Regions from separate parts of the Vibrio sp. 10N.261.51.F12 genome, predicted to be linked through region 3. Evidence: predicted binding sites of a transcription regulator. Region 3 holds the regulator's gene; each other region holds the start of a gene.
What was found. Region 3 encodes PurR, which represses purine synthesis genes. Its sites were predicted from a motif close to TNANGNAAACGTTTNCNTNA; they were not measured.
Positions count from the first base shown of each region.

Region 1: the regulator PurR is predicted to act here: its motif matches at 4,155-4,174, upstream of AB4405_RS20390 (NCS2 family permease).
Region 2: the regulator PurR is predicted to act here: its motif matches at 3,489-3,508, upstream of folD (bifunctional methylenetetrahydrofolate dehydrogenase/methenyltetrahydrofolate cyclohydrolase FolD).
Region 4: the regulator PurR is predicted to act here: its motif matches at 6,699-6,718, upstream of glyA (serine hydroxymethyltransferase).

Region 1 is NZ_JBFROV010000038.1:112,111-120,304, forward strand. Features, by position in the region: gene AB4405_RS20375 (response regulator transcription factor) at 1-489, shown strand, start outside; gene AB4405_RS20380 (ATP-binding protein) at 482-1,858, shown strand; gene rplY (50S ribosomal protein L25) at 2,026-2,304, shown strand; gene AB4405_RS20390 (NCS2 family permease) at 2,724-4,070, opposite strand; partial or broken gene AB4405_RS20395 (sulfite exporter TauE/SafE family protein) at 4,384-4,554, opposite strand; gene AB4405_RS20400 (DUF1852 domain-containing protein) at 4,995-5,972, shown strand; gene AB4405_RS20405 (methionine synthase) at 6,000-7,028, shown strand; gene AB4405_RS20410 (TldD/PmbA family protein) at 7,185-8,194, opposite strand, start outside.
Region 2 is NZ_JBFROV010000028.1:12,314-20,507, forward strand. Features, by position in the region: gene AB4405_RS16150 (lytic transglycosylase domain-containing protein) at 1-439, shown strand, start outside; gene AB4405_RS16155 (HPr family phosphocarrier protein) at 528-779, opposite strand; gene AB4405_RS16160 (MBL fold metallo-hydrolase) at 1,066-2,091, opposite strand; gene folD (bifunctional methylenetetrahydrofolate dehydrogenase/methenyltetrahydrofolate cyclohydrolase FolD) at 2,554-3,417, opposite strand; tRNA gene AB4405_RS16170 (tRNA-Arg) at 3,623-3,699, shown strand; gene AB4405_RS16175 (DEAD/DEAH box helicase) at 3,853-5,052, shown strand; gene AB4405_RS16180 (hypothetical protein) at 5,254-5,577, shown strand; gene AB4405_RS16185 (NfeD family protein) at 5,637-6,089, opposite strand; gene AB4405_RS16190 (SPFH domain-containing protein) at 6,086-7,018, opposite strand; gene AB4405_RS16195 (co-chaperone YbbN) at 7,192-8,046, opposite strand.
Region 3 is NZ_JBFROV010000016.1:250,256-258,449, forward strand. Features, by position in the region: gene glgA (glycogen synthase GlgA) at 1-1,203, shown strand, start outside; gene AB4405_RS11410 (alpha/beta fold hydrolase) at 1,399-2,193, shown strand; gene AB4405_RS11415 (DUF2007 domain-containing protein) at 2,256-2,576, opposite strand; gene AB4405_RS11420 (TVP38/TMEM64 family protein) at 2,573-3,259, opposite strand; gene AB4405_RS11425 (TfoX/Sxy family DNA transformation protein) at 3,383-3,973, opposite strand; cyclic di-GMP riboswitch class I at 4,087-4,170, opposite strand; gene purR (HTH-type transcriptional repressor PurR) at 4,343-5,353, opposite strand; gene torD (molecular chaperone TorD) at 5,701-6,348, opposite strand; gene torR (two-component system response regulator TorR) at 6,640-7,350, shown strand; gene elyC (envelope biogenesis factor ElyC) at 7,584-8,194, opposite strand, start outside.
Region 4 is NZ_JBFROV010000001.1:327,373-335,566, forward strand. Features, by position in the region: gene metN (methionine ABC transporter ATP-binding protein MetN) at 1-35, opposite strand, end outside; gene gmhB (D-glycero-beta-D-manno-heptose 1,7-bisphosphate 7-phosphatase) at 235-789, shown strand; gene AB4405_RS01405 (MliC family protein) at 917-1,288, shown strand; gene treR (trehalose operon repressor TreR) at 1,308-2,252, shown strand; gene treB (PTS trehalose transporter subunit IIBC) at 2,510-3,934, shown strand; gene treC (alpha,alpha-phosphotrehalase) at 4,002-5,681, shown strand; gene AB4405_RS01425 (YitT family protein) at 5,826-6,425, opposite strand; gene glyA (serine hydroxymethyltransferase) at 6,774-8,024, shown strand; gene AB4405_RS01435 (hypothetical protein) at 8,118-8,194, opposite strand, start outside.

The sequences.
Region 1 (8,194 bases), on a different contig from region 3:
ATCGATGGGTTAACCGTTCTTAAAGGCATTCGTGACGAGAATATCAATACCCCTGTGGTGATATTGAGCGCACGCGACACCCTAAGCCAACGAGTGGAAGGGTTGAACGCTGGTGCAGATGATTACTTAACCAAACCATTTGAGATGATCGAACTTATCGCACGCATTCGAGCTCAACTGCGCCGAGCATCAGGAAACGCCTCTCCCATCGTACAGATGGGCGATCTAAGCTTGGATACGCGATCGTCAAAAGTCATGTGGCAAGGTCAGGCCGTAAGCCTTACGGCGCTTGAATACAAAGTCGTTGCGTATTTTGTTCATAACGCGGATAAAGTCATTTCTCGCACTGAGCTAGTCGAGCATATTTATAAACAAGATTTTGACCGTGATTCAAATACGGTTGAAGTGTTTATTGGACGCATCCGCAAAAAGATATCACCGAAAATTATTAAAACAGTACGAGGTCTTGGATACCAACTCAATGCCTAAACAAGACATTGTTCCTTCTCGAGCTTCATCACTGAAGGCTGGGTTTAAAAAACTCAGCCTTAAAACCCGATTACTTCTTGCAGCGTCGTTGTGGCTGTCGGTAATAACCATCGCAGCGGGTGTCATCATCCCAGGCCTGGTTCGTGAGTATCTGGTTCAAGATCTAGAAACACAATTGGGACGCTCTATGGATGAAATTGCGGCCAACTTAGAAACAGATAAGCAAGGTCGCCTAGTTTTGTCGTCACGCCTTTCTGACCCTAGATTTAACCAACCTTATAGTGGATTGTATTGGCACATCAAAACCCCTGCCGATACGCTACGGTCTCGCTCACTTTGGGACAAAGATATATCGCAAAAAGAGCGCGCACACGCGTCTTCTTATTTTGGCGCGCGTGATGAGCGCCTTGTCGCGATAAAAAGAACGGTGTTTCTTCCAGATATAAGTGACGGTGTCACTATTATTGTCGCACAAGACGAAGATCCTATAGACAAAGCACTGCACACCTTAACAAACCAAGTATGGGTGATACTCGGCATTATGATGCTAGGCCTTCTCAGCCTCGTTGTCGCGCAAGTTAGCTGGTCACTCCGCCCACTTAACAAGATGCAAAAAGAGCTACAAATGTTGCGAAACGGTGAGCGTCAATCCTTAGACGAGCAATATCCAAAAGAGATCGCACCATTAGTGAATGACCTCAACGCATTGATTTTCCATTATCAAGAGTTACTCGCCAGAGCAAGAAACCACGCGGGTAATTTATCTCACGCACTAAAAACTCCGTTGTCCATCTTGAAAAACGAGCAAGCGAACCTAGACGAAGCCGATAGAAATAAACTGGCGCCCGCCCTACTTCAAATTCAATCACAGATTGATTACCACTTAGGCCGAGCACGTATGGCCGGTGCAATGAACATCCTATCGGTGAAAGCAAACCCAAGTGAGCGCGTAGACGCAATGTCTTTGGCGTTTGATAAGGTTTACGCACAGCGAGAAATTGCGCTTATTAACGAATTGGACCCCGACTTGTTCGTCGCGGTTGAAAAGACTGACCTCGACGAAATGCTGGGTAACTTAATAGAAAACGCATACAAGTGGGGAGAAAGCCTCATACGGGTTCACTCTCTCGCACTGGATAACGACGCCATTCAAATCATCATCGAAGATGACGGTGTCGGCATCCCAGAGGCACAATGCCAAGATGTGATAAAACGCGGTGTACGTCTAGATGAAACCACTCCGGGTACAGGTCTAGGGCTAAACATCGTCAGTGAAATGGCTCATGGTTATCGTGGCGATCTTGTTCTTTCTTTAAGCAAATTGGGTGGTTTAAAAGCAACGCTGACGTTAAGAGCAGTAAAGGATTAAAAAATCTATAGATATCACTCCGAATCTATTGCTCAGACTACTATTGAATGTTAGTATCCGCGCTCGTTTTGAGAGTATCTTTGATGCTTTTTTAACGATATATGTTCTAACTAGGTCGCTAAGATTAGAACGGCATTTATTAATTTTACTAATTGAGAGTAAATACTATGAAATTCGAAGCAGTAGTACGTACTGAACTAGGTAAGGGTGCGAGCCGCCGCCTACGTCACGCTGGCAAATTCCCAGCAATCATCTACGGTGGTGAAGCAGCACCTATCTCTATCGCGCTTACGCACGATGAAGTGATCAACCAAATGGACAAGCCTGAGTTCTACGAAGCAATCACTCTATTGATTGACGGCGCAGAAGTTAAGGTTAAGCCGCAAGACGTTCAACGTCACGCGTACAAGCCAAAGGTTGAGCACATGGACTTCATCCGTATCTAATTTCCTACCAAGGAATTAGTTGGATAAATCCAACCTTTTGCATAAAAAGATTCTCAGTCTTACCAACTAAGTAATCTAAAGAAATTCGAAACCCCGATGCTACCAACATCGGGGTTTCACCGTTTCTGAGCCCTCAAAAACGTCTAAAATCTCGCGCAATACACTGAAACTAATCAACCCTCCTCTACCCCACTTTGATCCCAACCTTGCTTGGGCGTATTAAGGGTGGACGAAAGATGAATTTATACAGTAATTTTTCTAATGGAAACCTTAGGAGTATTGCTAGCCAAATTCAACTAGGAGAAAACTGAGGGATCTTGACGGGATAAGTACCAATCGATTCTGTCATGCTCTTAAGTTTTATTAAAAATACCCAGCCAATTGACTGGGTATTAAAACTAAATTGATGTCGTTAAGATTTAAATCGCCCAACCGCCCGCATAGAAAGCCACTAAGACGATGGTAATTAAGACAATGCCAAGGTTAAGCTTCTTCCATTCGCCAGAGAACAGACGCCCTACAACGAGACATAAGAAACCTAGCATTATTCCTGTCACAATGTTTCCAGTAAGCACGATGAATACCGCACAAACCAAGCCTGATAATGCATCGACCGAGTCATCAAAATTCAGTTTACGAACATTACCTAGCATTAGTAGGCCCACGTACATTAACGCTGGCGCAGTCGCGTATGCAGGAACTAAATAGCTAATAGGTGCAAGGAATAACAAAAATAAGAATAAAACCCCCACTACTACCGCAGTAAGACCTGTTTTACCACCAGCAGCCGTACCTGCAGCAGACTCGATATAAACGGCTGCTGGAGCACCGCCCACGGCGCCAGAAACAATACTCGACACAGAATCAGAGGTGAGCGCTTTACCACCATCAATAATGTTGCCATCTTTATCAAGAAGATTGGCTTGACCCGCCACCGCTCGAATGGTCCCGGTTGCGTCAAAGATTGCTGTCATCACCAATGCTAATACACTTGGTAATACAATCGGATTGAGTGCCCCCATAATGTCCATCGTCCCCATCAAAGAATTCTCACCACCAATGCTCGGTAATGCAAAAAAGCCCTGATATTGCACAGCAGGATCAAAAATAAGACCAAACACAGAAATCGCAACGATGACAAAGAGTATCCCACCAGGAACCTGGCGCTTCTCTAATCCAAAAATAGCCGCAAGGCCCAACATGGACATAATGACTGGAAAAGAAGTGAACTCACCTAACGTAACAGGCAGACCTTCTACCGGGTTTTTGATGACTAGACCAACACCACTCGCTGCGATTAATAGCAAGAATAAACCAATGCCAATGCCCGTACCGTGAGCGATACCTTCAGGAAGATTGGTTAAAATCCATTGTCGAACACCAGTGACGGTAATCGCGGTAAAAATAACCCCCATCAAGAACACGGCGCCTAGCGCGACGGGTATCGAAATGCCCTGCCCTAAAACCAAACTAAACGCGGTAAATGCCGTTAGTGAGATAGCACAACCAATCGCCATTGGTAGGTTAGCCCAAAAGCCCATCAGCATAGAACCAAACGCAGCCACTAAACACGTTGCAATGAATACCGACCCTTGGTCAAAACCCGCTACGCCAAGCATACTTGGTACGACGATAACCGAATACACCATCGCCAAAAATGTCGTTAAGCCCGCAACAACCTCACGACGAACGTTACTTCCGCGTTTGGAAATCAAAAAGAAGTTATCGAGCCAACTGCCTGTTGCAGCGGATGTATTCTCACTCATGGTTATTCCTCATTGTTGTTGGACAACCGTTCATCAAATGGTCGCTCAACAAGATATTAGTAAAAATTTAAGTGGCGAGAAAATACAGGTAAACGTTTGCGTGTGCAATAGGTAGAATCGAAGGTTTCATGTTTGGTAAGACAAATAAAGACTTTCAGCTCGAAAACATAAATCGAAAGACCTATCATTCAATCAAAGAAAGATACATAACCCATTAATATTATAGGTTTTTACCAATTTTCATAAACACTATCGATGAAGAGGCTTAATTCGCCACCATATTCACAGCGACGACCAACATCAGAACTGTAAATCACTGCTTAATCGTTGAAGCGGGCAGATAATGAGTGGCTTGGGCGCTGAAAGGGGCAGTACACTAAGATGTACTTACAATACCCAATAGCATCGGTAAATAGACAATCCCAGCAAAGCCATCTGTTAATGCAAACTCACGGCCACCTAAACTGGCGTACCCTATCGACCCTCCACCGATGCTTAATCGTCCTGCTAAAAACCAACGCCACGTCTTAAAAGTGCACGTTAATAAATTAATATCAGCATTTCACTCACCTTTATTTATCTCTGAGTAATTCATGGGCTTAAGCCACAATATAAATATGGTTAAATTCTTTTTTAACCTTATTAATATCACCTCTACTCAATCGCAATACCAAGAATTATTTATCATGAATATTCTTCATGTTGAATGTGAAGTAAAACCATTTTTCATCATGCTGTTATATCCGTATAAAAACGTTAAGCACAAGGGAAAATATCGAACGGAAATAAAACCTTTAAGTGAACGTCAAAACTTACTCAACGGAGTTTGTACGACCTCATTATAAATGCTCACTCAGATCTTAACGTACTTTTCATTAAGATCATTCGAGACAATAAGACAACAATTTTAGGTACTAGATAACCATGACTACAGAATTCGACTTTACCATTAAGAGCATTTGTCTCGATGAGCATTATCAACCTTCAGACAATACTCGCATCACAACTAACTTTGCCAATCTGGCTAGAGGTGATAGCCGCCAAGAGAATCTGCGTAACGCATTGACGATGATCAATAACAGTTTCAATGCATTAGCTCATTGGGATAACCCTAATGGTGAGCGATATTCTGTTGAACTTGACATCATTTCAGTCGATATAGACATTGAAGGGTCCGGTCAGGCTTTTCCTTCCATTGAAGTATTGAAGACGAATATTATCGACCATAATACTAACGAGCGTATTGAAGGGATATTAGGTAATAATTTTTCTTCTTATGTACGAGATTATGATTTTAGTGTCCTGCTCCTTGAGCATAATAAAGACCAACCACACTTTAGTATCCCAGAAGACTTTGGTGATTTGCATGGCAAATTATTTAATTGCTTTGTCAACTCACCTACATATAAAAAGCACTTTAATAAGCCGCCAGTAATATGCCTAAGTGTTTCTGACAACAAAACTTATTACCGTACTGACAATCAGCACCCTGTACTAGGGTTTGAATATCAGCCAAATGACACCTCGTTAACCGAGCAGTATTTTAAAAAAATGGGATTGCAAGTTCGTTACTTCATGCCATCAAATAGCGTTGCACCGCTGGCTTTCTATTTCTTTGGTGATCTGCTTAATGATTACACCAATCTTGAACTCATCAGTACGGTCAGCACGATGGGTACATTCCAAAAAATCTACCGACCTGAGATTTATAATGCGAATGCGGCGGCTGGGCAATGCTATCAACCCAACCTGAAGAATGCCGATCACTCCGTTACTCAGATTATTTATGACCGAGAAGAACGCGGCCAGTTGGCGATTGCTCAGGGAAAATTTGCCGAAGAACACTTTATTAAGCCCTATAACCTTGTTCTTGAACAATGGTCTGCTCAGTACTTTCTTTAATGTCCCCAAATACAAACAGGCTTGATTATGAAAAGACTATTACCCACGTCAACCGCAGGCAGTTTGCCAAAACCGTCTTGGCTTGCACAACCTGAAACACTGTGGTCACCATGGAAGTTACAGGGTGACGAATTAATCGATGGTAAACACGACGCTTTGCGCGTGTCTTTACAAGAACAACAGCAGGCTGGGATTGATATCGTCAGCGATGGGGAGCAAACGCGCCAACACTTTGTGACGACGTTTATTGAACACCTTAACGGCGTAGATTTTGAAAAACGAAAAACCGTTAAAATTCGTGATCGTTATGACGCGAGTGTCCCAACGGTGGTTGGCGCTGTTTCTCGTCAAAAGCCCGTGTTTGTCGACGATGCCAAGCGATTACGCCAACAAACGAAACAACCGATTAAATGGGCGCTGCCAGGTCCAATGACCATGATCGATACGCTTTTTGATGACCACTACAAAAGCCGTGAGAAACTCGCGTGGGAATTTGCCAAAATCCTTAACCAAGAAGCCAAAGAATTAGAAGCTGCGGGTGTGGATATTATTCAATTTGATGAACCAGCCTTTAATGTCTTTTTTGACGAGGTCAACGATTGGGGTATCGCCACGTTAGAACGAGCTATCGAAGGGCTGAAATGTGAAACCGCGGTACATATTTGCTATGGCTATGGCATTAAAGCCAATACCGATTGGAAAAAGACGTTAGGGACAGAGTGGAGACAATATGAAGCCGTGTTTCCTAAGCTGCAACAATCGAATATCGATATTATCTCATTAGAATGCCATAACTCTCATGTTCCAATGGAGCTGCTTGAATTGATTCGAGGTAAGAAAGTCATGGTCGGCGCAATTGATGTCGCCACCGAAACCATTGAGACACCAGAAGAAGTTGCGGAAACTCTACGACAAGCCCTTCAGTTTGTGGATGCAGAAAACCTCTACCCTTGCACGAACTGTGGCATGGCGCCTTTGCCTCGCTCTGTTGCAACAGCAAAGCTCAACGCATTAAGCGCTGGTGCGGCGATTGTTCGAAATGAAATTTTGGCGTAATACTTAATGTCTAACGCCTGATGTCTAGTCGCTAATGGCTAATGGCTAATGGCTAATGGTTATTGCTTAATGGATAACAAACGTGACAACGAGTGAATGAAAAAGGACGCTTGCGCGTCCTTTTTCATTCCACCTCTTCATTCTAGAAGCTTACTTTTATTTTCCACCAATACTCAAGCGAGCAAAGCGTACGTCGGGTGCAAAGAAAGTACGACTGTCGTTGTTCAACTGGATATTCCCCACCGCGTCGACTTCTTGCAACATCTTATAGAAATTGCCCGCGACCGTGATACCTCGCACAGGCTGAATGCGCTGGCCGTCTCGACATAGAAAACCACTGGCACCAAATGAGAAGTCACCACTGACCGCATCAGCGCCAGAATGCACGCCTTGCAGTTCGACAAGCTCTAGATATTCGCCCGCTTTTACCTCAGAGAGACTGCTTGTACCTGTCGCAATCCATTTATGATTAGCGGATACATCCAAGCTCGATTTCGCACCACGTGACGCACTTGCCGTTAATGTCGCACCTAAGTAACTCGCGGTTTGGCTATTATGCAGTAACGTATTCAGCTTACCGTCTGTAATAAGCGCGTTGTCTTGAGTGGCAAACCCTTCACTATCAAACGCCGCGATGGCCATACCCTGTGGCACATACGCCTTATCTATCAAGGTAATCAATTCGCTCGCGATGGGTTGTCCTATCTTGTCTGCTAGAGGTGTAATGCCTATCATTGCGCTTACACCAGAAAACGCGCTGCCAAAGGCACCAAATAAACTACTTAACGCATTCACGTGGAATATTGCAGAGTAATTACCCGTCGCAACGGGGGCACCGTCGAGCAGATCCCGAGCAAGATTATACCCTCCGTCAATGCAGTAAGCCGCGTCTAGCTCATCAAAACGACGACCTACTGACACCTTACCTGCCATGGATTGTTTGTCGTCCTTTTCAAACAGCGTATACGCATAACAGCTAAATGAACGCTCAAAATGGCGACACAACGTCCCTTGAGTATTGGCAATAATCAACTGACCTTCACCGTCACTGTAGCCATTGTATGGCGAACTGGATGCATGAGGCAGAGCGACCACGCCTTGCTCAAGCGCTAGAGAAAGCGCAATTTTATCGTCGACGGATGTTGTGTCGTCTTGAGCAATTTCAG
Region 2 (8,194 bases), on a different contig from region 3:
CCAGAGTCAGTTTATGCCAAGTTCATTCCTTAGCTTTGCCGCTGACGGTAATGGTGACGGAAAGAAAGATATTTGGAATACGGAAGCGGATGTTTTCGCCTCAACGGCTAACTACCTTGCGCAATCGGGGTGGAATGACGATTATACTTGGGGGCGCCAGGTTAAGGTTCCGCATGGTATTTCTCCGGATCTTCAAGGACGAGAAGCAGAAAAGGGTAAGTATCTTCAAGAGTGGAGTAAATTAGGTGTGACACGCTATGACGGGCAGCCATTACCTCAACTTGATGAAGATGTGAAAGCTTGGCTAATTATGCCGGATGAAGAAAATGGGCGAGTATACTTGGTGTACAACAACTACAACGTGTTAATGAAGTGGAATCGTTCGTACTATTTTGCACTTGCCGTCAGTCATCTCGCTGATCGAATCGCAATGGATTAAACCTGTAAGCTAGCGAATAAGGTCTTAAGGTCACCATGATATTAAGACCTTTTTTATTGGCGTAAACTATAGAGTTGGTACTAGCTTACTAGCCAGTGACACCTTCTAAAAACCGCGTCAGTTCATCAACGGCTTGTCGGTTGGATGATTGGACGGTCACTTCTGTGCCTTTCACTAATTCTAAGGTTTGGATCTTAAATAGATTTTTGGCGGTAGCGGTTTTTCCTTTAGAGACAATTTCTACATCTTCGGCATATTTCTTTGCTTCTTTAACAAACATAGCGGCTGGGCGTGTATGAAGTCCGCTTTCTGCGGTAATGACGGCGCTTTTCTTGAACATACCTTTTTCCTCGTGATTGAATGAGTATTCCTATTTGCCCTAGTGTTAACTATGTACAAAGCGCAATACTGTGACCAAGGTAAAAGATGGCAATTGTCAAACATTCCCGACGTGAAAATTGAGAGTCAATTTGAATTATTGCCTTGATTTATAAGTACTATCGTTATACGCCATAGGCTATGACCGAATGCCATACACCACGTAGAGTCATGCCGTTCACTGTGAACCATCACGGCTAACTCGAACTTATCTTTTGGTGAAACCTCATGATAGGTGATGAGTAAGATTACGATTCCCACCACGTCCCGGGTGTTGGGGCTATCCCTAACTCGGATAGGACGATCTTAGCGCCAATCTTCGGACAAATCATGTTAATGCCTTGTCGTTTAGCTTCTTGTTGGGCGCGTTTAAGTGGTTCATTCCAGGCGTGGTAAGACAAGTCGAAGGTTGAGTTGTGGATGGGTAGCATGTAGCGACCTTTGACATCCAAATGTGCCTGTACACTTTGCTCTGGAAACATATGGATACTCGCCCACTTTTCGTCATAGGCACCGGTTTCCATGAGGGTAAGATCAAAGGGGCCAAACCGATCGCCAATGTCTTTGAAGCCGCTAAAGTAGCCAGAGTCGCCACTGAAATAAATATTTGCGCCTGATGCTTGAATGATCCAACTCCCCCATAGCGAGGTGTCTCGCGCTTTGTACGACCGACCAGAAAAATGCTGGGCCGGAGCAAAAACAAAACGGATAGTGCCGATGGTGTGTGATTGCCACCAGTTAAATTCAGTCACCTTATATGATGGCACGCCCCATTCGAGGAGGTGTCCGCCTACTCGCGCAGGCACAATAAAGCGGGTGACCTTGTGGTGAATTTGCTTGATCGTTGATTTGTCTAAGTGATCATAATGATCGTGGCTAATCATGCAGATGTCGATGGTTGGAAGATCCGCGATAGAAATAGGCAATGCATGGCATCGCTTGGGACCAGCCCAATCGAGTGGGGAAGCTCGCTCAGTCATTACTGGGTCTGTTAACAAGATTTTCCCGTCTAGCTTCATCAATACGGTTGAGTGGCCGAGCCGAAAGACACAGTCTTGTTTCTCTTGGTCAATGTCGTGTTGGGAAAGGGAGTCTATTGGAATGTTGGGCGCATGGATATTGAGAAGGTTATCGATATTCAGGTAAGAACGTAGGGTAGTGACTTTGTCTTTAAATGTAGGGGTATAGAGCGTTTCAGTGTTCGTGAATCGACTCGGTTTCGAATCACTAGAAAACAAAAACGCTTTCACGCTTTGTGACATAAAAGCAGGCATACGTGATGTCCTATTAATTAAAGTAACATCCTTAGTGTTGTATGGCTTGGTGACAATTAGATGTGACTACAGCGAAACAAATATGTAGATAAAATGACCAGATTGAAATAAATGCCGCTATAAATACAGGGAAAGAGGTCATCCCGTCGGTGATTGAATTTGTGTTCTTATGGCGCTAACACGGCTTTATTATTGATTCACCACGCGGATTATATTCACAGCACTGATTATGGTTTGCACTAGGTACTGAGCTTTATCTTCTTGAGCAAAAAAAGCTTAGGTTAATGAATTTGGTGTGAAATGGGGTTTCGCATGTTAGTAGAAGTGTCATGAGCATGAAAAGAGGAATAGATAGGTTTTCAGGGGGGGAGGAAGTGAGTGCTGAGCATTGCTCAAGAGAGTGCAGGTCTTAGGTAGTATAATAACCCGCACTCTTTTTTACTTTATTAGTACAACGCTTGGCTATTTTTTACTGGTGTGGAACTGCTCACAAGCGATCATTGTATTCTCAATCAGGCTAGCGACAGTCATCGGACCCACACCACCTGGTACCGGCGTGATAAAGCTCGCGTTTGTTCTAGCTACGTCGTATTCGACATCGCCGACAAGTTTGCCATCGTCCATGCGATTGATGCCGACATCGACCACGACGGCCCCTTTTTTGATCCAGTTACCTGGAATAAAGTTAGGCTTACCAACGGCAACCACAACAATATCAGCCTGACGAACATGCCCTTCTAGATCTTTAGTGAAGCGATGACATGTGGTTGTGGTACAGCCTGCAAGTAATAGTTCAAGGGTCATTGGGCGACCAACAATATTTGATGCACCAACCACAACGGCATGTTTGCCACGCATTTGGATATTGTAGCGATCCAATAGGGTGATGATGCCTTTTGGTGTGCAAGAGCGAAGCTTAGGCATACGTTGTGCTAGGCGGCCGACATTGTATGGGTGGAAGCCGTCTACGTCTTTCTCTGGGATAATACGCTCTAGGACGCGAGTGTCATCAATGCCAGCAGGAAGTGGTAACTGCACCAAAATACCGTCGACTTCTGGGTCGTTATTTAGCGTATCAATCAAGGCTAATAATTCTTCTTGCTTCGCGGTTGCAGGAAGATCAAAAGATTTCGAGACAAATCCGACTTCTTCACAAGCTCGGCGTTTGCTTCCCACGTAAACTTGAGAAGCAGGATCTTCACCCACAAGGACAACCGCTAGGCCGGGCGCTCTTAGGCCTGCGTCTGTACGAGCTTTAACTCGAGCTGCGACTTCAGAGCGGACAGTTTGAGAGATCAGTTTCCCATCGATGTTTTGAGCAGTCATAATTTTCCTTGAGAAAGTTAATTGGCTGTTATTTTTGTGTGCATTGTCCCAGAAAAGTATTTCAAAAGCCAGAAAGCAAACGTTTGCTTCGTTTAAAATCTCATCTTCCACCTACAGGTTGTATTTTTTTTGGGCATTTGAATCACAAAGAGTAAGAAAGCCATTGATTTACCGAGTTCATCTCGTATAATCCTTTCCCTGTAGCGCGCCCTTAGCTCAGCTGGATAGAGCACGTCCCTTCTAAGGATGTGGTCGTAGGTTCGAATCCTACAGGGCGCGCCAACTATTTAGAAACCCCTGATAGCTCATTGAGTTATCAGGGGTTTTGCTTTTTCTACGATATATAATGTATCTGCTACACTATCACCATCTTATTGCGCGTCATTCATCACGCGTTATTGTTAGCGCGTCATCGACACTATGAGAGACTCTTTTATGCCGTTTACCAAGCTTGGGCTCAGTACCCCACTACTGAATGCGATTGAAAAGGTGGGTTATGACAAGCCAACCACGATTCAGACTAAAGCCATTCCTATCATTTTAAATGGCGATAACCTTCTTGCGGCGGCGCAAACCGGCACCGGTAAAACGGCGAGCTTTGTCCTGCCGATTTTAGAAAAACTGAGCCGTGGTGAGACACAGCGTAAAAAGCGCGCTCGTGCGTTGATATTGACGCCTACACGTGAGCTTGCTCAGCAGGTTCATCAAAGCATTGAAACCTACGGTCAAGAGCTGTCTCTTAAGTCGATGGCGATGTATGGCGGCGTGGATTATGCTCCGCAGAAACAAGCGTTAATTGAGGGTGTCGACATTGTTGTGGCGACACCGGGTCGTTTGCTCGACTTATATGGACAACATGCAATACACCTGGATGAAGTTGAATGTCTGGTGTTAGATGAAGCCGATAAGATGCTTGATATGGGCTTTATTGAAGCCATTAATAAGATCATCGCTCGTGTTCCTGAAAACGCGCAAACCTTATTATTCTCAGCCACACTGTCTAATCCGGTACGCGAGCTTGCACGAAGCGCGATTGATAATCCGTCAGAGATCAGTATTGCCAAACACAGCGCATCTAAAGGTAACATCAAGCAATGGATTGTGACGGTGGATAAAGACATCAAATCGTCATTGCTAAGCCATTTGTTGACGGAAAACAGCTGGTCGCAAGCGCTGATTTTTATCGAAACCAAGCATGGTGCCGCGAAATTGGTGAGTCAATTAGAGAAGCGTGGCATTGCCGCAGAAGCCTTTCATAGTGGGCGTAACCAAAAAGTACGCCAAAAGCTCATTGAAGACTTTAAGGCCGGTGATATTCAGTATTTGGTTTCGACGGGTGTGGCGGCGCGTGGTATCGATATCGAAAACCTGCCGATTGTTATCAACTACGATTTGCCATTCCCTGCCGATGAATACGTTCACCGTATCGGTCGTACAGGCCGTGCCGAAGCGGCTGGTGAAGCGTTGTCACTGGTATCGAGAGATAACTTTAAGAATCTGTGCATGATTGAAAGCCGTCTAGGGCACTTATTAGAGCGTGTCGAAATAGAAGGGTTTGAGCCGCGTCACCCCGTACCGGTATCCATTCTTAACTATGTACCTAAGCATAAGCGTAATAACGACGATAACCGCTAATCTCGGGTAGTCATCGATAATACGTATTAGGCAGTTTGTACATGAAAGACATCACTGTATAGACAACGAAAAACCTCTGATCGCTGATTAGAGGTTTTTTTCGTTTGTTTCGCCAATTCTCGAACAAATTTTACTAATCTAATAACAGTTTACTAGTCTAATAGCGATGGATAATTGTGGCGTGTAATAGTGGAGAGCGACGTGAGAAAGTGGTGCTTATTGGGTTTGTTATTTTTGGGGCCGTACTGCTACGGTGAAGCCTTTCCAGATTTCCCTGATGTGGTGGTGTGTGAAGTTGGTCAGCCTTATCGCAATGGAGCCATAACGTTATTTGCTGAGTATCAAGACCAAAACCGAGTCGTATTTTATCGAAGTATGGATGGTAAGCAGGTGATGAAAATCGATCGGAAGGGGTTGGTGAGTGCGCACAATAAAATGACCAAGAACAGCTGTCTTGGTCGCACGCTCAATGCCTTAATCGCCAAAGGAAAGGTGTTTGATTTTCAGGCAAGAGAAAAGAAATAAGCAGCGTCTTGAACGCTGCTTAAGATAGCATTGTCGGCATTATCTATTTATCGGTAGGGCTATTCGGCTTTTTCAATTAATAATGTGATGCCATCAACATCAATGACGCGCACCAGCGACCCTGAGGCGATAGGTTCGTCACTGTATGCGCTCCAAGAGGTATCTCCGAGTCTAATTCGGCACTTCCCTTTGGCAATATCTTGATCTAATACTGCGGTTTGACCAATCAATTGTTTGTCTTTTTGATTAAGGTCTCGGCTGTTGTCTGAATGACGATCGGTTTTATGTTGCTTGCGCCACCACAACCAAGTGAGCACCAGAGAAAAGACACCAAAGCTCACCCACTGGAGTTGCCAACTGATCGGTAAGAAGGCGACAAGGATACCAACGAGCATGGCAGAAATGCCAAGCCACAATAGGTATCCAGCAGTGCCAAGTAGCTCACCACACAGCAACAAGAGCCCGAAAGCGAGCCAGTGCCAGTAGTTAACTTGGTTTAGTAATTCAATCACGCGTTATCCTTGTTATCGGCTTTTGATTGATTAAACATTTCAGCGATGCCAGCAACAGAGCCCATCAAGCCAGTGGCCTCAAGCGGTAACATAATGATTTTACCATTTTCAGCTTGACCAATGGATTTGATCGCATCGGTGTAGCCTTGGGCAATAAAGTAATTGATTGCCTGCATATCACCTTGCGCAATCGCGTTTGAAACCATCTCAGTCGCTTTAGCTTCCGCTTCTGCTGCTCTTTCTCGCGCTTCTGCTTGAAGTATAGCCGCTTGTTTTTCCCCTTCAGCTTTTAAGATCTCAGATTGCTTGTGGCCTTCGGCTCTTAAAATCTGAGCTTGTCTCACCCCTTCAGCCTCAAGTACTTCGGCGCGTTTATTACGTTCTGCTTTCATCTGAGCATTCATTGCAGCGGTAAGATCGGCTGGTGGCTGTACATCACGAATTTCGATACGAGTGACTTTGACGCCCCATGAGTTTGTTGCGTCATCAACAATAGCCAGTAACTTGGTATTAATAGAGTCGCGCTGGCTGAGCATTTCATCAAGCTCCATCGAGCCAAGAACCGTACGCATATTTGTTAGGGTGAGGTTGCGGATCGCATGCTCAAGGTCGGTGATCTCATAAGCAGCCTTAGGCGCATCAATGACCTGGACGAAACAGACGGCATCAATGACTACGTTAGCGTTGTCTTTACTGATGACTTCTTGCGGTGGAATGTCCAACACGCGTTCCATCATGTTGACCTTGTTGCCGATGGAGTCTACGAACGGAATAATGAGGTTTAAGCCAGGCTTTAAGGTGTGGGTGTAACGCCCAAATCGCTCAACGGTCCAGTTATCACCTTGGGAAACCGTTTTGACACCTGCGACCAAAAATACGATCGCGACCAGAATAAAACCACCAATTGTAATCATTGCGTCAATCGCCATGACAGCACTCCTTGTATGAAATTTAATCCATTTTGGATCAGTATAGCAGCCAGCGCAAATAGAATAGTGTATTGGAGTGTATCTAGCGATTAGATGTAATTGTAAATAATATCAGACGTTTAATAAACAGGGAGGGCAATCCTCCCTATTCGCTTTAACAGGCAGGGGCGTGATTAGTACAGCAGTGAGTACAGCTGTCGGCGGTATTGACTCGCAATAGGGTTGCCTTGACCTAACGCAGACAAGATATCCATAAAGGTTTTTTTCAGTTCACCATCCAGCGCATTGAGATCGGCTCGAACGTGACTCCACAGGAGCTCTAAGGCTTCTTCATCACGGCTGACTTGGTGATACGCAAGTGCAAGCTCTACAACAACCTTTAGATCGTCAGGTGTTGTCTCAAGCGCAGCTTCAAGCGATTGGATCTCTGGGCTATCCGCTGCTTGTTTATGCAGCTCTAGTTTGGAGACTAAGGTTTTGTAGTAATTGTCTTTGTATTCGAGTGGAATACTATTGAGCATGGTTTCGGCTAAGTCAAACTGATTGGTTTCTAACAAACTGTTGGCGCGGGCAAGTTTAATCTCACCTTTGTTTTGAAAGTCTTCTGACAAGGTAGCAAACAGTGTCAGTGCTTCTTCATGTTCACCTTGCTGAGTTAGCTCCAATGCCTTTTGCGCCGTTAATTCATCTTGGCTTGGGAGATGCTTAGTGAGCATTGCGGTGATGGCTTCAAGAGGCTGAGGGCCACCGAGTCCGTCGACAGGCTGACCATTAACAAATAATGCAATCGTCGGTAGGGCTTGTACACCAAATTGGCCCGCAATGGCTTGCTGCTCTTCACAGTTTAATAACGCCAGCGTGTAAGCCCCATTGTATTGCTCGGTTAACGCTTTCAATGATGGAATCATTTGCACGCTTTCTTCACTCATCGGCGCCCAAAAATGAATGAGTACCGGCGTGGTCATTGAGCCTTCTAGCACTTGGCGGAAGTTTTGCTCGTTCAGGTCAACAATGTACGGTGCTTGCATCAAATAATCCTTGTTTGTTTTCACGTTAATTCTATAAGCAAGATTGGTATGAAAGGGGATAAATTCAAGGTCATCATGCAATTTAGCCGTGACGAGCAGAAACCAAAACACCGCACTATTCGTGCGGTGTTTGTGGAGTTCAATGGTT
Region 3 (8,194 bases):
GTCATTGAATGTGATAAATATTTTGACCGCCCAGAGTTGTATGCAGAACATAACCGGGCGTATGCTGACAATGGCGAGAGATTTAGCTTTTTTTCAGCCGCGAGCCTCGATGTATTGCCTAAGCTTGGTATTAAACCTGCGGTAGTGCATGCGAATGATTGGCATACCAGTTTGGTGCCGTTTTTGCTTAAAACTCGATACGGTAGCGATGACCGTTTCAAGGATGTGAAGTCAGTTCTGACCGTTCACAATGCAATATTCAAAGGTATTTTTTCTTATAGCCAACTAGAAATCATCCCTGAACTTAATCTTTCCGGCATGGAGTTCCTGCAATACGGTGAAGGTTGGGTCAGTATGTTGCGAGCTGGCATTGCGTTTGCCGACAAAGTGAACGCGGTTAGCCCAAATTACGCTGCCGAGCTGGTTACCCCTCTGGGTTCTCATGGTCTAGTCGATGATTTTGTTCATCGTGCCAAAGACCTACACGGTATCGTAAATGGTTGTGATTATTCGGAGTGGGATCCGAGGAACGATGAGTTCTTACCGGTTAGCTATGAAGCCGAATTAGCGAGTATGCTAAAAGGTAAACTCGCGTCCAAAACGTTATTACAACAAGAGCTGAACCTGCCTGAGACTAATGTTCCTATGGTCGGGATGGTATGTCGTCTGACCCACCAAAAAGGGTTTCATTATATCCTGCCTATCTTAGAGAAGTTTCTCAAAAACGATGTGCAGATGGTTATTATTGGAACGGGTGAGTCTCAGATTGCGTCCCATTTACGTGATGTTGCCGCCGCGTATCCAGACAAATTGGCATTTGTAGAAGCCTATAGCAATCGCTTTGCTCATCTCGTAGAAGCGGGTTCGGATTTCTTCTTGATGCCATCTGAGTTTGAGGCTTGTGGGCTAAACCAGTTGTACAGTATGGCCTACGGCACCTTGCCTATCATTCGGAAGGTTGGCGGACTCAAAGATACAGTGATTGATTTTGATGATAACCCATCAGAAGCTACTGGCTTTGGTTTCGAAGAGCCGTGTCATGATGCGTTGCTTATTGTGTTGCAAAGGGCGCTGCTTTTTTATCTACAACAACCAGATGAAATGCATAATATCCAACTAAGAGCGATGCGTCGCGACTTCAGTTGGTTAGAGTCAGCAAAAGAATACAATAAAATGTATGAGATAGCGCTGCATCAACATTAATTTCGTTCCAACTCGAAAAGGCGACCTCAGGTCGCCTTTTTTATTTCCTGCCTATTTTTTCCGTTGCTTTTGTCAAGGACCGCTCTAGCTGGTTAACACTTCGAAATAATTTTCAAATAAATTATGTGCAGTTTTTAACAGCCGTTCCGTGAATTGTGATACCGTAATGCTCATCGCCATTACCTAAAAGATCCTATGTCAGAGAATCTACTGTTTCATAAAACTTACGCACATCCTACGAGCAAAGAGTGGGTGGTGTTTGTACATGGTGCGGGTGGAAGTTCCTCGATTTGGTTTAAACAAATCAGAGCCTACAGAGAGCACTTTAATCTGCTGTTTGTCGATCTACGTGGGCATGGTAAGTCAAACGAGTTGATTAAAGATATTATGGCAAGTGGCTACACGTTTAAAAGTGTGACTATTGATATTCTTAAAGTGCTCGATCACCTTAAAATTCAATCGGCACACTTTGTTGGTATGTCACTTGGCACAATTATCGTCCGTAATATTGCTGAACTGGCCTCACCTCGAGTTCGTTCTATGGTGTTAGGGGGCGCTGTAACACGGTTTAATACCCGCTCACAGTTGCTTGTGAACCTAGGGAATTGGAGTAAGCATATTATCCCTTATATGTGGTTATATCGCTTATTCGCCTATATTGTTATGCCTCAGCGTGGACAAAAAGAATCTCGTCTTTTATTTGTGCGAGAAGCGAAGAAGCTGTGCCAGAAAGAATTTAAGAGATGGTACACGCTAACAACAGAGGTTAATCCACTTCATCGTTATTTCAAGGATAAAGAACTTCCTATTCCAACATTGTATTTAATGGGGGATAAAGACTATATGTTCATCCACCCAGTAAAAGAAATGGTAGCAGAGCATGAATCGAGCCGCTTGCTTGAAATTGAAAACTGCGGGCATGTCTGTAATGTCGAAAGACCAGATGAATTTAATAAACACTCCATCGCGTTTATTAAATCGGTACAATAAAATAACCCTAAGTACTTTAATTGATGGTTAAGTGCTAACCGTTGAGTGCTAAGTGCTAAGTGCTAAGTGCTAAGTGCTAAGTGCTGACAGTTCCAGCATGCTCCAAACTGCGCTTCATTGAGCTCATTGCATTGTGGGCAGTGCCAGCTAACTTGGTCGCGATTGTTCTCTTGTTGTTGCACCGCTAAGATTAACGATTTAGCTTTCGCTTCTTGGGACACTTCGTGTAACCAGATGTAAGGTAGGGAGCTTTCGTCAAAAGGCACTTCGCCTCTCAATCCAAATACCCCCTCGCCACGTACCTCACACTGAACCCCTTCGGCAAACAGTTGCTGTTGCATGATATGTGTTTCGGTAGGATTATTACCTATGTATATCTTCATTTAGTCTGTACCTGGGGTGATTTTGAAAACCGAGCCATCGCCCATTTCGTGATTAAAGGAAATAACCCTAACAATGCAAAGGAAGCGAGAACAGCGGGTGATACTATGCCTGATAAACTGTCAATACTGGCGAGTTGGGTGCCTGCATTAAGGTAAACCGCGGTACCCGGTAGCATACCAAGTTGGCTGACCAAATAGTATTTTGAAACACGAATTGGGGTTAGCCCCATGAGTAGGTTAATTAGAAAAAATGGGAAAATAGGGATGAGCCTCAAAGAAAAAAGGTAAAACGCGCCATCCTTTTCAACGCCCTTGTTGATCGTCGCCAGTTTACCGCCGAACCGCTTTTGTACCCAATCACGTAGAAGAAAACGACTGCTAAGAAAAGCGAGCGTAGCGCCAATAGTACTTGCAAAAGAGACCAGCAATAAGCTCACCCAAAAACCAAATAACGCGGCGCCCAACAAAGTGACGACAGCGGCGCCTGGGACAGAGAAGGCGGTGATGGTGATATACAGAAAGAAATAGGTAAGCGCGGCAACCAAAAAATTATTGTCAATATAAGTGGCAAGCGCTGCCTGTTGTGCCTTGGCATTTTCTAAGGTCAGGTATTGTCCAAACTCTACGCCTAGAAAAACAATAACGGCAACAAATCCTAAGCCCAATAACAATTTTTTACTCATGTCCTACTCCATGTCGATAATGCATCTTTAGTATAAGACACGAACATCGGAATTTAACTTTCAAACAGATAAAAAAAAATCAGCTAATGGGCTGATTTTTTTATAAGTAAGAGAGAGCAAGTACTAATTGATATGATTGGCTAGCTCGTCGCGCTTGGCTTGTGGAATCACAGACCAGTGAGTACCATTAATCGCACCTTCTAACGCCCAAAGTAATTCGAGACCGACACTTGTCGAGTGTGTTTTTTGAATGGCCTTGAAGGCTTCAACGGATCCATGCTCTTGAAGTGAGTTCACCGATTCTATCCCCGCTTTTTTGAGCATGCGCTCTGTTGCAAGACGTAAATTCGGGAGATCTTTTAATCGGGTTGGTTTGCAGTCAGATTGTTTTACTTTTTCATCTTTTGCGTAATCCAACGCTGAGCGTGCGTAGCTCAATATTATTTCACTGTCATCCCAGCTATCTTCAGGTAGGGCAAAATATTTTGTCACTACTGGAAATCCGCGCTTTTTATAAACGTAAGGTTTGAAGCCGTTTTGCTTGAATGTCGCGACGGTTGTTGGGTTAGTTCTGATGTGTAATTTACTGTTCACTGCTAATGCAAACATCGTATCGTCAACAAAAATGCCAAATCCACCGAACATAGAGCGGGATTTGACTTTTCCAAGTTGAGCGAACAACTGCATCGAATTTTTTAATATTGGATTGTCCATATTTGTCTTTTCTCGGTGTTATTTGATTGTGTCACCAAAATCAGGTCCGAGAGTGTAGCAAACAGGCATCAATTCCTTGTTAAATTAAAAACAAGAATTCAGTGTCCTTTGCCATCGGTAACCCCGCTACCTACCATAAATGGTTTAGGCCGGAGGCTTTGCGTCCCAACTTTTCAGATGGTTTGCCCTGTGCGTGACTTTGTTAGAATAAAGAAAAAATGCGCTAATCTGCATTGAGATATAACTAAAGTGTGATGTTGCTTCAAAAATTAGACGGGTATTTGTGCTTAAGAGGTAACATAAACTAACAATAAGGCGTATAAAATCTGGGAACAAGATCAAAAAAAAGCGCCTAACTAGGCGCCTTTGTCATTTTTTTGTCAGGTTTTTGACAGAGTGGCGTTCAATTATCTCGGGGTGCATCTCAAATATACGTTTGTCATGACCTTTATCTTTTATGCGTTCTAGCAAAATCTCAAAGGCGTTCTTTCCGACACGACGTTTCGGTTGGTGAACCGTCGTCAGTGGTGGAGAAAAATACTCAGCAAGCTCAATGTTATCGTAACCAATCACAGAGATATCTTCTGGTACGTTCAAACCGAGTTGTTGTAAACGACTCATTAGGCCTAACGCCATCGTATCGTTAAAGCAGAACACGGCGCTTGGTCGTTCTTCCATTGCGGCAATACGATTCGCTGCGATGACCGCTGTGTCACACTCAAAGTTACCTTCAAATATACGGTCTTCTTTCATTTCGATGCCGGCTTCTGATAGCGCACGCTTGTAACCAATAATGCGTTCTTGGCACACCGCTTTTTCTAGGTGACCGCTCAAACATGCGATGTCCGTATGACCTTTATCAATTAGGTATTTTGTGGCGAGATAACCACCTTCCTCCGAATTATCAATGATCTTATCTGCTTGCGAGCTCTCAGGACCCCAGTCCATGATCACTTTAGGAATATCGGAGTGACGATCAAGCATGCTAAGAAGCTCTTCTGTGAGATCTGAACACATAACGAGAATACCGTCGACGCGCTTCTCTGCTAGCATCCGAATGTAATCTCTCTGCTTTTCATACACGCCACCAGTGTTACACAGAATTAATGTGTAACCTTGACGATAGCAATAGCTTTCAACGCCATCGATAACCTCGGAGAAGAATAAGTTCGTTGATTGTGTAACCAACATACCGATGGTTTTTGTTGAGTTACATTTTAAGCTTCGCGCAACGGCGCTTGGCGCGTAATTGAGTTCTTCTACGGCGGCGTTGACTTTTTCTTGTGTGGCTTCGGCAACAAAACGTGTTTTGTTAATAACGTGAGACACAGTAGTAGTTGAAACGCCAGCTAGACGGGCGACATCTTTGATTGTTGCCATAGCTTTATCCTATTAGTAACGGCTTTTGCGTATGGTCAGCAAAAACGTCGTTGCGGTAATGCAGCTTTGTTTAATTAAAAAAGCGCTTTGGTGTATGGAATGCGTACCGAGTAAGTGAACCTAGTGAAACATTGGATTCCAATTGTGGGTTAGCTATTCACCTGACAAGGACATAATAGCTAAAGATAGGAAAGCATGGGGCACTAAAATTTGGTTTTCGCATTGAAACGGCGGATTGTAATGCTAGTCGGTGACTCTAGCAACGTTTCAACCGACAAATTTGATGATAAATTAAAATTAATATGGGGTAACACCGCCACCTTGATTGATAGCGGTGTCTGCATCGGTTACTCAGCAGTTAAATAGTTAAGGTCTAACTGACAAAATGCAATGAGGAGTGTTGCTACCGCGGCGTAAAATCCAAATACATCATACTCTTTACATTTTTTTTCGAATTGAGGCAGCCATGTCATCAGGTGCTGATTAAGGTAATCAGCTTGCTCTAATAATGCGTTGTTGATGTGCGCCTCGGACTCCAGTTCATTAGAACGAATAATAAGGTTGCCGAGAAAGTCCAACTCTATCGCGAGGTGATCGGCTGGCTCATTTAAGTCTTCAGAGACGGCGACATTGTGTTTTTTTAACAGCTCGGTCATGTCATTAGCCGGTTTATCATTGAGAAGACCTGATTCACCTATGTACATTGAGGCATAAGGTAATGCGCCATGCTTATCTGATTTAAGAAATAGGTCACAAAAATCTGCGGATAGCTCAAGTTGGGCGTCTTCTCGAGTCTGTAATCGGTTCAAGCCATCAATGAGTGTATTGATCGGCGCTTCGAGTGATGGGTTTTCACCGAGACCGCTCAAAAAAGAACGTATTTCGACACTGTGATATTTATCCAGTTCTTGTTGAGTGAGCTCTTTGGCAAATAGGCTAGAAAGCCACCAGTATATCTCTGCACGTTGTTCATTAAATGCTTTCAATTCTTGCATCTTGTTCTCTCCAAAAGTCTTGCCCTTATTTTAGACAATAAAAATGAACAGCAGTAAGGGCAATAATGAAAAAAATCGAACGTTTATGAAGATAAATGAATAAAAGAGCGGTTGATGGTTTTAAAGCGACACCAGATGGGCAAGGTTCTGATTGCATATAGTGGATAAAAAGTGTTCTTGTCTTGAATCAATAAAAGCACGACTTTCTACACAATACCGTAATGTCCGCTAGAATTGTGACTAATTATGAATAGAATGGCTTCGGTCATAGATAGAATAGAAACGGTGAATATGAGTTATCACGTATTAGTAGTTGAAGATGATGTCGTTACGCGTAGCAAGTTGTCTGGTTACTTTGAGAGTGAAGGCTATTTAGTAAGCGAGGCTGAAAGCGGTGAAGAGATGCGACAAGTATTGCAGTCTTCCAGTGTCGACCTTGTCATGCTTGATATCAATCTTCCTGGTGAAGATGGTCTGATGTTAACTCGAGAGTTACGTAGCCAGTCTGATATCGGTATTATATTGGTAACAGGTCGTACTGATAGTATTGATCGGATCGTTGGCCTAGAAATGGGCGCAGATGACTATGTAACGAAACCGTTTGAATTAAGAGAATTATTGGTCAGAGTTAAAAACTTACTGTGGCGTATTGCTCAAGCTCGTAAGCAGCCCTTAATATCACAAAGTGCCGAGAACGAGCATGTTGTGCACTTTGGGGAGTGGTTATTCGATAAACAGCGCCGCTCATTAAGTTGCAATGGTGAACCAGTCAAACTGACAAAAGCCGAGTATGAGCTTTTAGTCGCGTTATCTACTTACCCTAATCAAGTTCTGAGTCGTGAGCGAATCTTGAACATGATCAGTCATCGAGTTGACGCGCCAAATGATCGCACTATTGATGTATTAATCCGACGTATGCGCACTAAAATGGAAGCGGATCCGAAAAACCCACAAATATTCATCACGGTTCATGGTGAAGGATATATGTTTGCGGGTGACTAGCGACTACGTTTAATTTAACGATGTAGGTTGCACTCTTTCACAAAAATAGCGTGTCTCATCATTAAAAAACAGAGCTCCATCGTTAAAAAAGCCAGGCGTTTAACACAGCCTGGCTTTTTTACATCAATGTACTTAGAGCCAGTGCACTTAGAATCAGCGCACTTAGAACCAGCGCACATAGAACCACAGCAATTAGAACCACAGCAATTAGAGCGAGATGATATTATCCCTAGCTAAGGTTGAGCAGATTCTGCGGGTGGGCTAAGGGCCTTGTCAGTGCTGGTATCCAATGGCGTGCCTTCATTTCCCTGTTCACCCTCAACGTTACTCTTTCCTACAACGGTTGCATCGTCGTCACCTTCTAACGTTGAAAGTGGATTATCTTCAGGCGTGAGCTCATCTGTAGACGACACTCCCTCGCTCGCAACCCAGTCACGTAACCTTTGCCATGCCAGCCCCATGGTTTCATGCCAGTATCGCTCTGTTTGTTCGAGGTAGCGAGCTTGCGGGGTATATTTTTGCCATGCTTGCTCAATATCTTTTTGGGCCAAAAAGTTAGTGGGCGCAGGGTAGGGTACTAAGCCTGCAGATTCAAACTCGTACATCGCTCTTTGCATATGACTGGCTGACGTCACAAGAACCAATTTTCTGTTTTTGACAAATGCGGTGGCTTGTCTTGCTTCTTCCCAGGTGTCTTTCGCGGTTTCAAGCAAAATAATCTCGGACTTAGCGACACCAAGTCCCAGTGCGACCTTCGCCATCATTCTTGCGTGGCTGACATCGGTGCCACCTGCGTATCCAGAGAGGATCATTTTTGCACCAGGGTACATACGCATAATTCGTA
Region 4 (8,194 bases), on a different contig from region 3:
TAAAACACTTTGTTTACTTGATTAATTTCGATCATCTAAGCAACCTGAACTCAATGAGTAGCATAAAAGTTTGAACTACATCCCAATTACTAGAAGATGCTATGGGTTTCGCTTATTTGTGTCAATAGATATTTTTACGTCTAGACGTCTAAACGTCATTTTCATAGTGATGAAGCGATCAAAGCGTGTAATAATTCAAAGTACAAACATCCACATACAACAAGAGAGTAACCCGTGGCTAAACCCGCTGTGTTTTTAGACCGTGATGGCGTGATTAATGTCGATCATGGATACGTCAGTGATGAGCATGACTTTGAGTACATTGACGGAGTATTTGCGGCAACCCAAAAATTAAAAGAGATGGGTTATATGCTTGTGATCGTCACCAATCAATCTGGTGTCGCGCGTGGGATGTTTTCAGAAGATCGTTTTATGTCCCTGACGCAGTGGATGGATTGGAATTTTAGCGATAACGGCGTGGAACTAGACGGTATCTATTATTGTCCTCACCACCCTGAGCATGGTATTGGGGAATATAAACAAGATTGCGAATGTCGAAAGCCTAAGCCAGGTATGTTTATCTCTGCTCGTGATTTCCTTGATATCGATATGGCTAACTCGGTAATGGTTGGCGATAAAGCGGAAGATCTCATGGCAGCAGAGGCGGCGGGTGTGACGACAAAAATATTGGTCCGTACGGGGAAACCCGTCACAGAGCGTGGCGAGAATATTGCGTCAGCAGTACTAGATAGTATTCGTGATGTTCCAGGGTATTTGGCTGGCCGCTAACATCACTGGTGGCAACGATAAGCCATCACTAAACAGTAAGGTCGTGTCATGCATTGTGGATTGTGAAAATAGGCATCCACCGCATTTCCTTCTATTTACAGGACGTAACATTCGCTAGGGAGTAGCAATGAAAGTTATCAATACGAAGATTTGTCGTTTAGCAATGGTTGCCGCTATTGTGAGTTGGCTTGCTGGGTGCAGTCAGCATTCAGCACCCATCACAATGAATGAAGAACACGCTTCGACATCGACACTCACCAGCATGATCTACTCATGTGATGAAACTCAGTTTTCCGTTACGCCATTGGATGATGAACAGGTATTGCTGTTGTTTGATGGTACTGAAAACCACTTACATCGAGTGCCATCCGCTTCGGGTGTGAAATATGCGCTAGAGGGCCAACAAGAGGTTGGTTCAGAGTTAGAGCTATTTATGAAGGGCGATCAAGCGATGTTGACGGTAATGGATCAGGTTTACAAAAACTGCACGTTGAAATAAAAAAAATATTGAAGGTATTATGAGTAAGAAGCTCACCATTTTAGACATCGCTAAACTGTCGGGCGTTGGGAAGTCAACCGTATCTCGTGTCTTGACTAATGACCCTAAAGTGAAGCCTGACACGCGTCAAAAAGTTGAAGCTGTGATCGCTGAGCATGGTTATGTACCGTCAAAATCGGCGCAATCGATGAGAAGCGGCGGTAATCAGAAAGTCGTAGGTGTTATTATTTCTCGTCTTGACTCACCTTCGGAAAACAAAGCCGTCAGTGGCATGCTCAACGTTTTATATGGTGCGGGATATGATGTAGTGATCATGGAAAGTCAATTTGATCCTTTGAAAACCAATGAGCATTTGAATGTATTGCGTAAACGTAATGTCGACGGTGTGATTGTTTTTGGATTTACGGCTTTGGATGTTGAAGCCGTGAGCGGCTGGCAATCAAGAGCGGTCGTGATTGCGATGGACACCGATCTCGTTTCCTCTATCAACTACGATAACCAAGGGCTGATACGTTCCGTCCTCGATAAACTGTCTACCGATGGGTTGTCGCGTCTCGCGTTTATTGGTGTTGATCCCACCGATAAAACGACCGGTCTTGCTCGTCTTAAGGCTTACCAAGCATGGTGTGAAGAGCGCAATATCGATCCTCGCTTTGAAACCGGTGCGTTGCATCACGATAGCGCCTACCATTTGGTCGATAAAGTACTGAGTGAATCCTTACAAGCCATCGTATGTGCGAGTGATACATTGGCTTTGGGGACCGTCAAACGCCTGCAAGAATTGGGGCGAGAAGATATCTTAGTGACGGGTATCGGTGGAAATGAACTCCTTTCTTTTCTATTCCCTAAAATATACAGCATTGATCCTGGTTACCTTCAGGCTGGAAAAAAAGCCGCTAATCTATTGATTCGTCAGTTATCGGGAGACGATTCTATTCAACACCTAATGCAAGAAGCGGTTTAATTCTTCGTTTTCCTCGGTATCGAGTTCACGCCATTTATTCACGAATTATTATTTATAACGTTAGTAATGTGCGTTAAATATGAACAAACTTTGTGATCACGTTCAATTAATGGGAATGTTCCCATTCACATCTTTGCGCTGTGTTGGCACACTGCATTGGCTTGGTGGTGGGAATGTTCCCATGGCGAGGCGATATACTATAATTTATTAGAGATGAGCGGATCCTCGTCTCAATTATCAGAAAAGGTCTGCATACGATGAGTCATATAGCCAAGCAAGATGTTGCTGCCATCATCGACGGTGTTGGTGGAAAAGAAAACATTGCCAGCGTGAGCCACTGTTTAACTCGCCTTCGCTTCGTTTTAAATGATACCGACAAAGCGAACAAGGCGGCACTAGAACAACTGAAGCTTGTAAAAGGTTGTTTTACAAACGCAGGACAATTTCAGGTTGTAATTGGTACTGAGGTTGATGAGGTTTATAAAGTGCTTATTAGCATGACCGGTAAAAGTGAATCCTCAAAAGATGAGGCCAAGGTAGCAGCGCGCACCAATATGAACATCGTAGAGCGTGGTATTTCTCACCTTGCCGAAATCTTTGTGCCACTTTTGCCTGCAATTATCACTGGCGGCTTGATTCTAGGGTTTCGTAATGTAATCGGCGATATTCGAATGTTTGATGGCCAAACATTAACGGAAATCAGCCAGTTCTGGGCAACGGTGCACTCGTTCTTATGGTTGATTGGTGAGGCGATTTTCTTCTTTCTACCTGTTGGCGTGTGTTGGTCCACGGTTAAGAAGCTTGGTGGCACCCCTATTTTGGGGATTACCTTAGGGATTACGTTGGTGTCCCCGCAACTCATGAATGCCTATCTTATTGGTAAGGAAGTACCTGAAGTCTGGGATTTTGGTCTTTTTGTTATTGAAAAGGTGGGTTATCAAGCTCAGGTTATTCCTGCGATGTTGGCCGGTGTTGCGTTGGCTTTTATTGAAACCAATTTAAAACGTATTGTTCCGAGCTATCTCTACCTTGTTGTTGTGCCGTTTGTATCAATCATCTTATCGGTTGTTCTTGCCCATGCTTTTATCGGCCCTTTTGGTCGCGTATTAGGTGATGGTGTGGCCTTTGCTGCTAAAGCGGCAATGACAGGCGATTTTGCGGTCATTGGTGCGATTGTGTTTGGTTTTTTCTACGCACCTTTAGTGATTACAGGTATTCATCACACGACTAATGCCGTTGACTTACAGCTAATGCAAGAGCTTGGTGGTACCCCAATTTGGCCTCTAATCGCACTATCTAATATCGCTCAAGCATCGGCGGTTGTCGGCATCATTATGATTAGTAAACGCGAAGGAGAACGTGATATTTCCGTTCCTGCGGCCATTTCAGCTTACCTTGGGGTAACGGAACCGGCCATGTACGGTATCAACCTGAAATATAAATTCCCAATGCTCAGTGCCATGATCGGCAGCGCGGCGGCGGCGGCTATTTGTGGTAGTGCAGGTGTGATGGCAAACGGTATTGGTGTCGGTGGTCTACCGGGAATCCTTTCAATTCAACCCCAGTATTGGACTATTTATCTTATCGCAATGCTGGTGGCGATGGTGGTTCCAATCATGCTCACATTGTTCATGTATAAGCGCGCACAATCAAAAGGTGAGCTAGAGCTAGCCAGTGCGTAACCCTTAAGAGGTTCATGGCAATGAACCTCTGCTTTTCTTTTTTTAATGTGTAAGTGAGATAACGCTGATGGGTTTACAAACTCAACAAGAATGGTGGAAAACGGCCACTATTTACCAAATCTACCCGAAGAGTTTTTGTGATAGCGGTTCGACGGGAGTCGGGGACATTAAGGGCATTACCTCTAAATTGGATTATTTGGCGACACTAGGCGTGGACGCGATTTGGCTCACGCCTATCTATGCCTCTCCCATGGTTGATAATGGCTATGACATTTCTGATTATTACTCGATTAACCCCGACTTTGGCAGCATGGCCGACTTTGATGAGTTGCTAGCGCAAGCCCATCAAAGAGGGATCCGACTCGTCATGGATATTGTGGTGAATCATACGTCGACTGAGCACAAATGGTTTCAATCAGCCTTAGGGGATAAAAGCAGCCCGTATCGTGATTACTACATCTGGAAACCCGGTAAAAATCAGGCTGCACCCAATAACTGGCAATCGAAATTTGGCGGTTCAGCATGGAAGCTGGATGAACAAACCAATGAGTACTTTCTTCACTTATTTGCTGAAGAGCAGGCTGATCTTAACTGGGAAAACCCTGCGGTTAGAAATGAAGTGAAGCAAGTGATCGAGTTTTGGGCCCAAAAAGGTGTCGATGGATTCCGTTTAGATGTCATTAATCTTATCTCCAAACAGCAAGCGTTTATGGATGATGCTGCGGGGGATGGCCGTCGATTTTATACTGATGGTCCTCGGGTGCATGAATACCTTCAAGAAATTAGCAGCGCCGTTTTCCAAAAATATGGCTCAGTGACCGTCGGTGAGATGTCATCGACAACCTTAGAACACTGCCAGCAATACAGCGCGACAAATGGTAAAGAACTCTCTATGGTCTTTAATTTTCACCATCTGAAAGTGGATTACCCTGATGGTGAAAAATGGCGGCTTGCGCCATTCGATTTTATTGAATTGAAGAAGATTTTTAACCATTGGCAAACTGGGTTGCACAATCAAGGGTGGGGCGCATTGTTTTGGTGTAACCATGACCAGCCGAGAGTGGTTAGCCGTCTTGGGGATGATGAGCACTATCGAGTCGAGTCGGCGAAGATGTTGGCCGCATCCGTTCATATGATGCAAGGTACGCCATATATCTATCAGGGCGAAGAAATTGGCATGACCAACCCAAGGTTCTCTGAGTTATCACAATATCGAGACGTGGAAAGCCTCAATATGTATAAGGTGATGAAGGAAACAGGTGAATTAAATCACGATGAGATTATGGCTATTCTTCAGCAGAAATCACGTGACAACTCACGCACGCCTATGCAGTGGAGTGACAAAGCTAATGCTGAATTTTCGACAGGGACGCCTTGGATTGAGGTCGCAAGTAACTATCCTGATATCAACGCAAAGACAGCGCTTGCCGATAAGCATTCGGTGTTTTATTTCTACCAACAGTTAATCGCATTGCGAAAAGAGTTATCAGTGATTACGGATGGTCGTTATGTGGATTTGTACCCAATGCATGGTCAGGTACATGGTTACCTAAGAGAAAACGAGGACAGCCAATTGCTTTGTTTGAATAACTACTATGCAGAAGAGGTGCAGGTGTCGCTAGCCGAGCAATTTAATGGTCGGAAGGGTACGGTTGTGATTAGTAATTATGAGCAAGAGGAAGTGGTGAGGCTCACGAATATTGTGACTCTCAAGCCATACCAAACCATGGCGATTTTATTGCATTGATAGAAACGGTATGAATACCGTTTTCTTGTCATTCATGACTCAATAGCACGTAACAATAAGCCCCTCTTCGGAGGGGCTTATTGTTATTGATTTCGAATTTGTTACTGATTTCAAATTTGCTACTGATGTCTAATCTGCGTCATGCTAGCCGTACGTGACGACATAGCGTGTGGGTTTGTGATTCATGGCTAGTACAATATTGAGTACTACGGCGCCAATAATTGACACCAATATAACCGGTGGAGCAACGAAGAAACAAGACGCGAGTAAAATGGTGCAGTCGATGGCTAATTGTGTTTTGCCAACTGATATCCCAAAGCGCTCTTGTACGAACAAGCACAGTACGTTGAATCCGCCAAGGCTTGAGCGATGGCGGAATAAAATGAGCATACCTAAGCCCATCAACAACCCACCTGCTATTGCGCAATACACCGTATTAATGTGGTCCACTGAGACAACATGATGCATATTGTCAGCAAATATGGAAACCAATGCACCAGAGATAGCACTACTTAACGCAAAGCGCTTGCCAAAGCGGCGCCAAGCCAACAGATAAAATGGACTATTGGCGGCAAAATACAGCATACCAAAGGAAACCGGCAAAAACTGGCTCAATAACAATGCAAGGCCGGTTGTACCACCAGTAAGTAGTTGAGCAGATTGTAAGAAGAATATGCCTTGAGCCACAATAAAGGTGCCCGTCAAAATGGCTATCCAGTCTTCTTTTAGTGAGTGTTTTTCCATCAGGTTAAAAGTCTTCCAATAACAATTCGCGGCAATAATAATAAAAAGGTGACCATTTCGATAGCTTGGGTGTGAAATTTGCGGTAAACCTATGTAATTCAATTTTTACACACTGTAAAACGAATTATTGACACTTTAGATTACCTCTACGGCTATTTTCACTTGGTACATGATGTAATCTAACGTTCACTATGAAAAAACTGCATGAAAAAGATCCATTTTTTTCTTTATGACCTAGATCAAATTATGTATCATGCGATTCATCAAATGTGGTGACGAAAACGTTTGCTTTTGGTCATTGTGTGGTTTTTTTGAAACTTTCAGTACAATCTGAGTCAGGAGATACAGATGCTAAAGCGTGATATGAACATCGCTGATTACGATGCGGAACTATTTGCAGCCATTCAAGAAGAAACTCTTCGTCAAGAAGAGCACATTGAGCTTATCGCTTCGGAAAACTACACCAGTCCTCGCGTGATGGAAGCGCAAGGCACTCAATTAACCAACAAGTATGCAGAAGGCTACCCAGGCAAGCGCTACTACGGTGGTTGTGAGTATGTCGATAAAGCAGAAACACTGGCGATTAATCGTGCCTGTGAGCTTTTTGGCTGTGAGTATGCAAACGTTCAGCCGCACTCTGGCTCTCAAGCTAACAGTGCTGTTTACATGGCGCTTTTAAATCCGGGTGATACCGTTTTAGGCATGAGCCTAGCACACGGCGGTCACTTGACTCATGGCTCTCCAGTAAACTTCTCTGGTAAGCACTACAACGTGATTCCTTACGGTATTGATGAAGCGGGTCAAATCAACTACGACGAAATGGAGCAGTTGGCGGTTGAGCACAAACCGAAAATGATCATTGGTGGTTTCTCTGCTTACTCTCAAATCGTTGATTGGGCACGTATGCGTGAAATCGCGGACAAAGTTGGCGCGTACTTCTTTGTTGATATGGCTCACGTAGCGGGTCTTATCGCGGCAGGTGTTTACCCAACACCGGTTCCACATGCTCATGTTGTTACCACTACCACGCATAAAACACTTGCAGGTCCACGTGGCGGTTTGATTCTTTCAAATGCTGGTGAAGACATGTACAAAAAACTGAACTCAGCGGTTTTCCCTGGTGGTCAGGGCGGTCCTTTAATGCACGTAATCGCAGGTAAAGCGGTGGCATTTAAAGAAGCGATGGAGCCAGAATTTAAAGCGTACCAACAACGTGTTGTTGATAATGCCAAAGCGATGGTTGCGCAATTCCAAGAGCGCGGCTACAAAATCGTATCTAACTCAACAGAGAACCATTTGTTCCTTGTTGACCTGATTGATAAAGACATCACCGGTAAAGAAGCGGATGCGGCTTTGGGTTCTGCTAACATTACGGTTAACAAAAACTCGGTACCGAATGACCCACGTAGCCCATTTGTAACGTCTGGTATCCGTATTGGTACGCCAGCGATCACTCGCCGTGGCTTTAGTGAAGCTGATGCAAAAGAGTTGGCTAACTGGATGTCAGATGTTCTTGATAACATCGGTAACGAAGACGTAGTAGCAGCAACAAAAGCGAAGGTTCTAGAAATCTGCAAACGCCTACCTGTTTACGCGTAATTCGATGTTTAATGCCTTGCAGCGCAAGGCATTAACGTAAAAAAGCGAGCTAATTAGCTCGCTTTTTTTATGTCTGGAATTTACAGCCTGGCGTTACTTATTGATATTGAGTAATGTTCCAGATTTACACTTGAAGGAATAGTATTTACGACTCTCGTTAAATTGCCCCA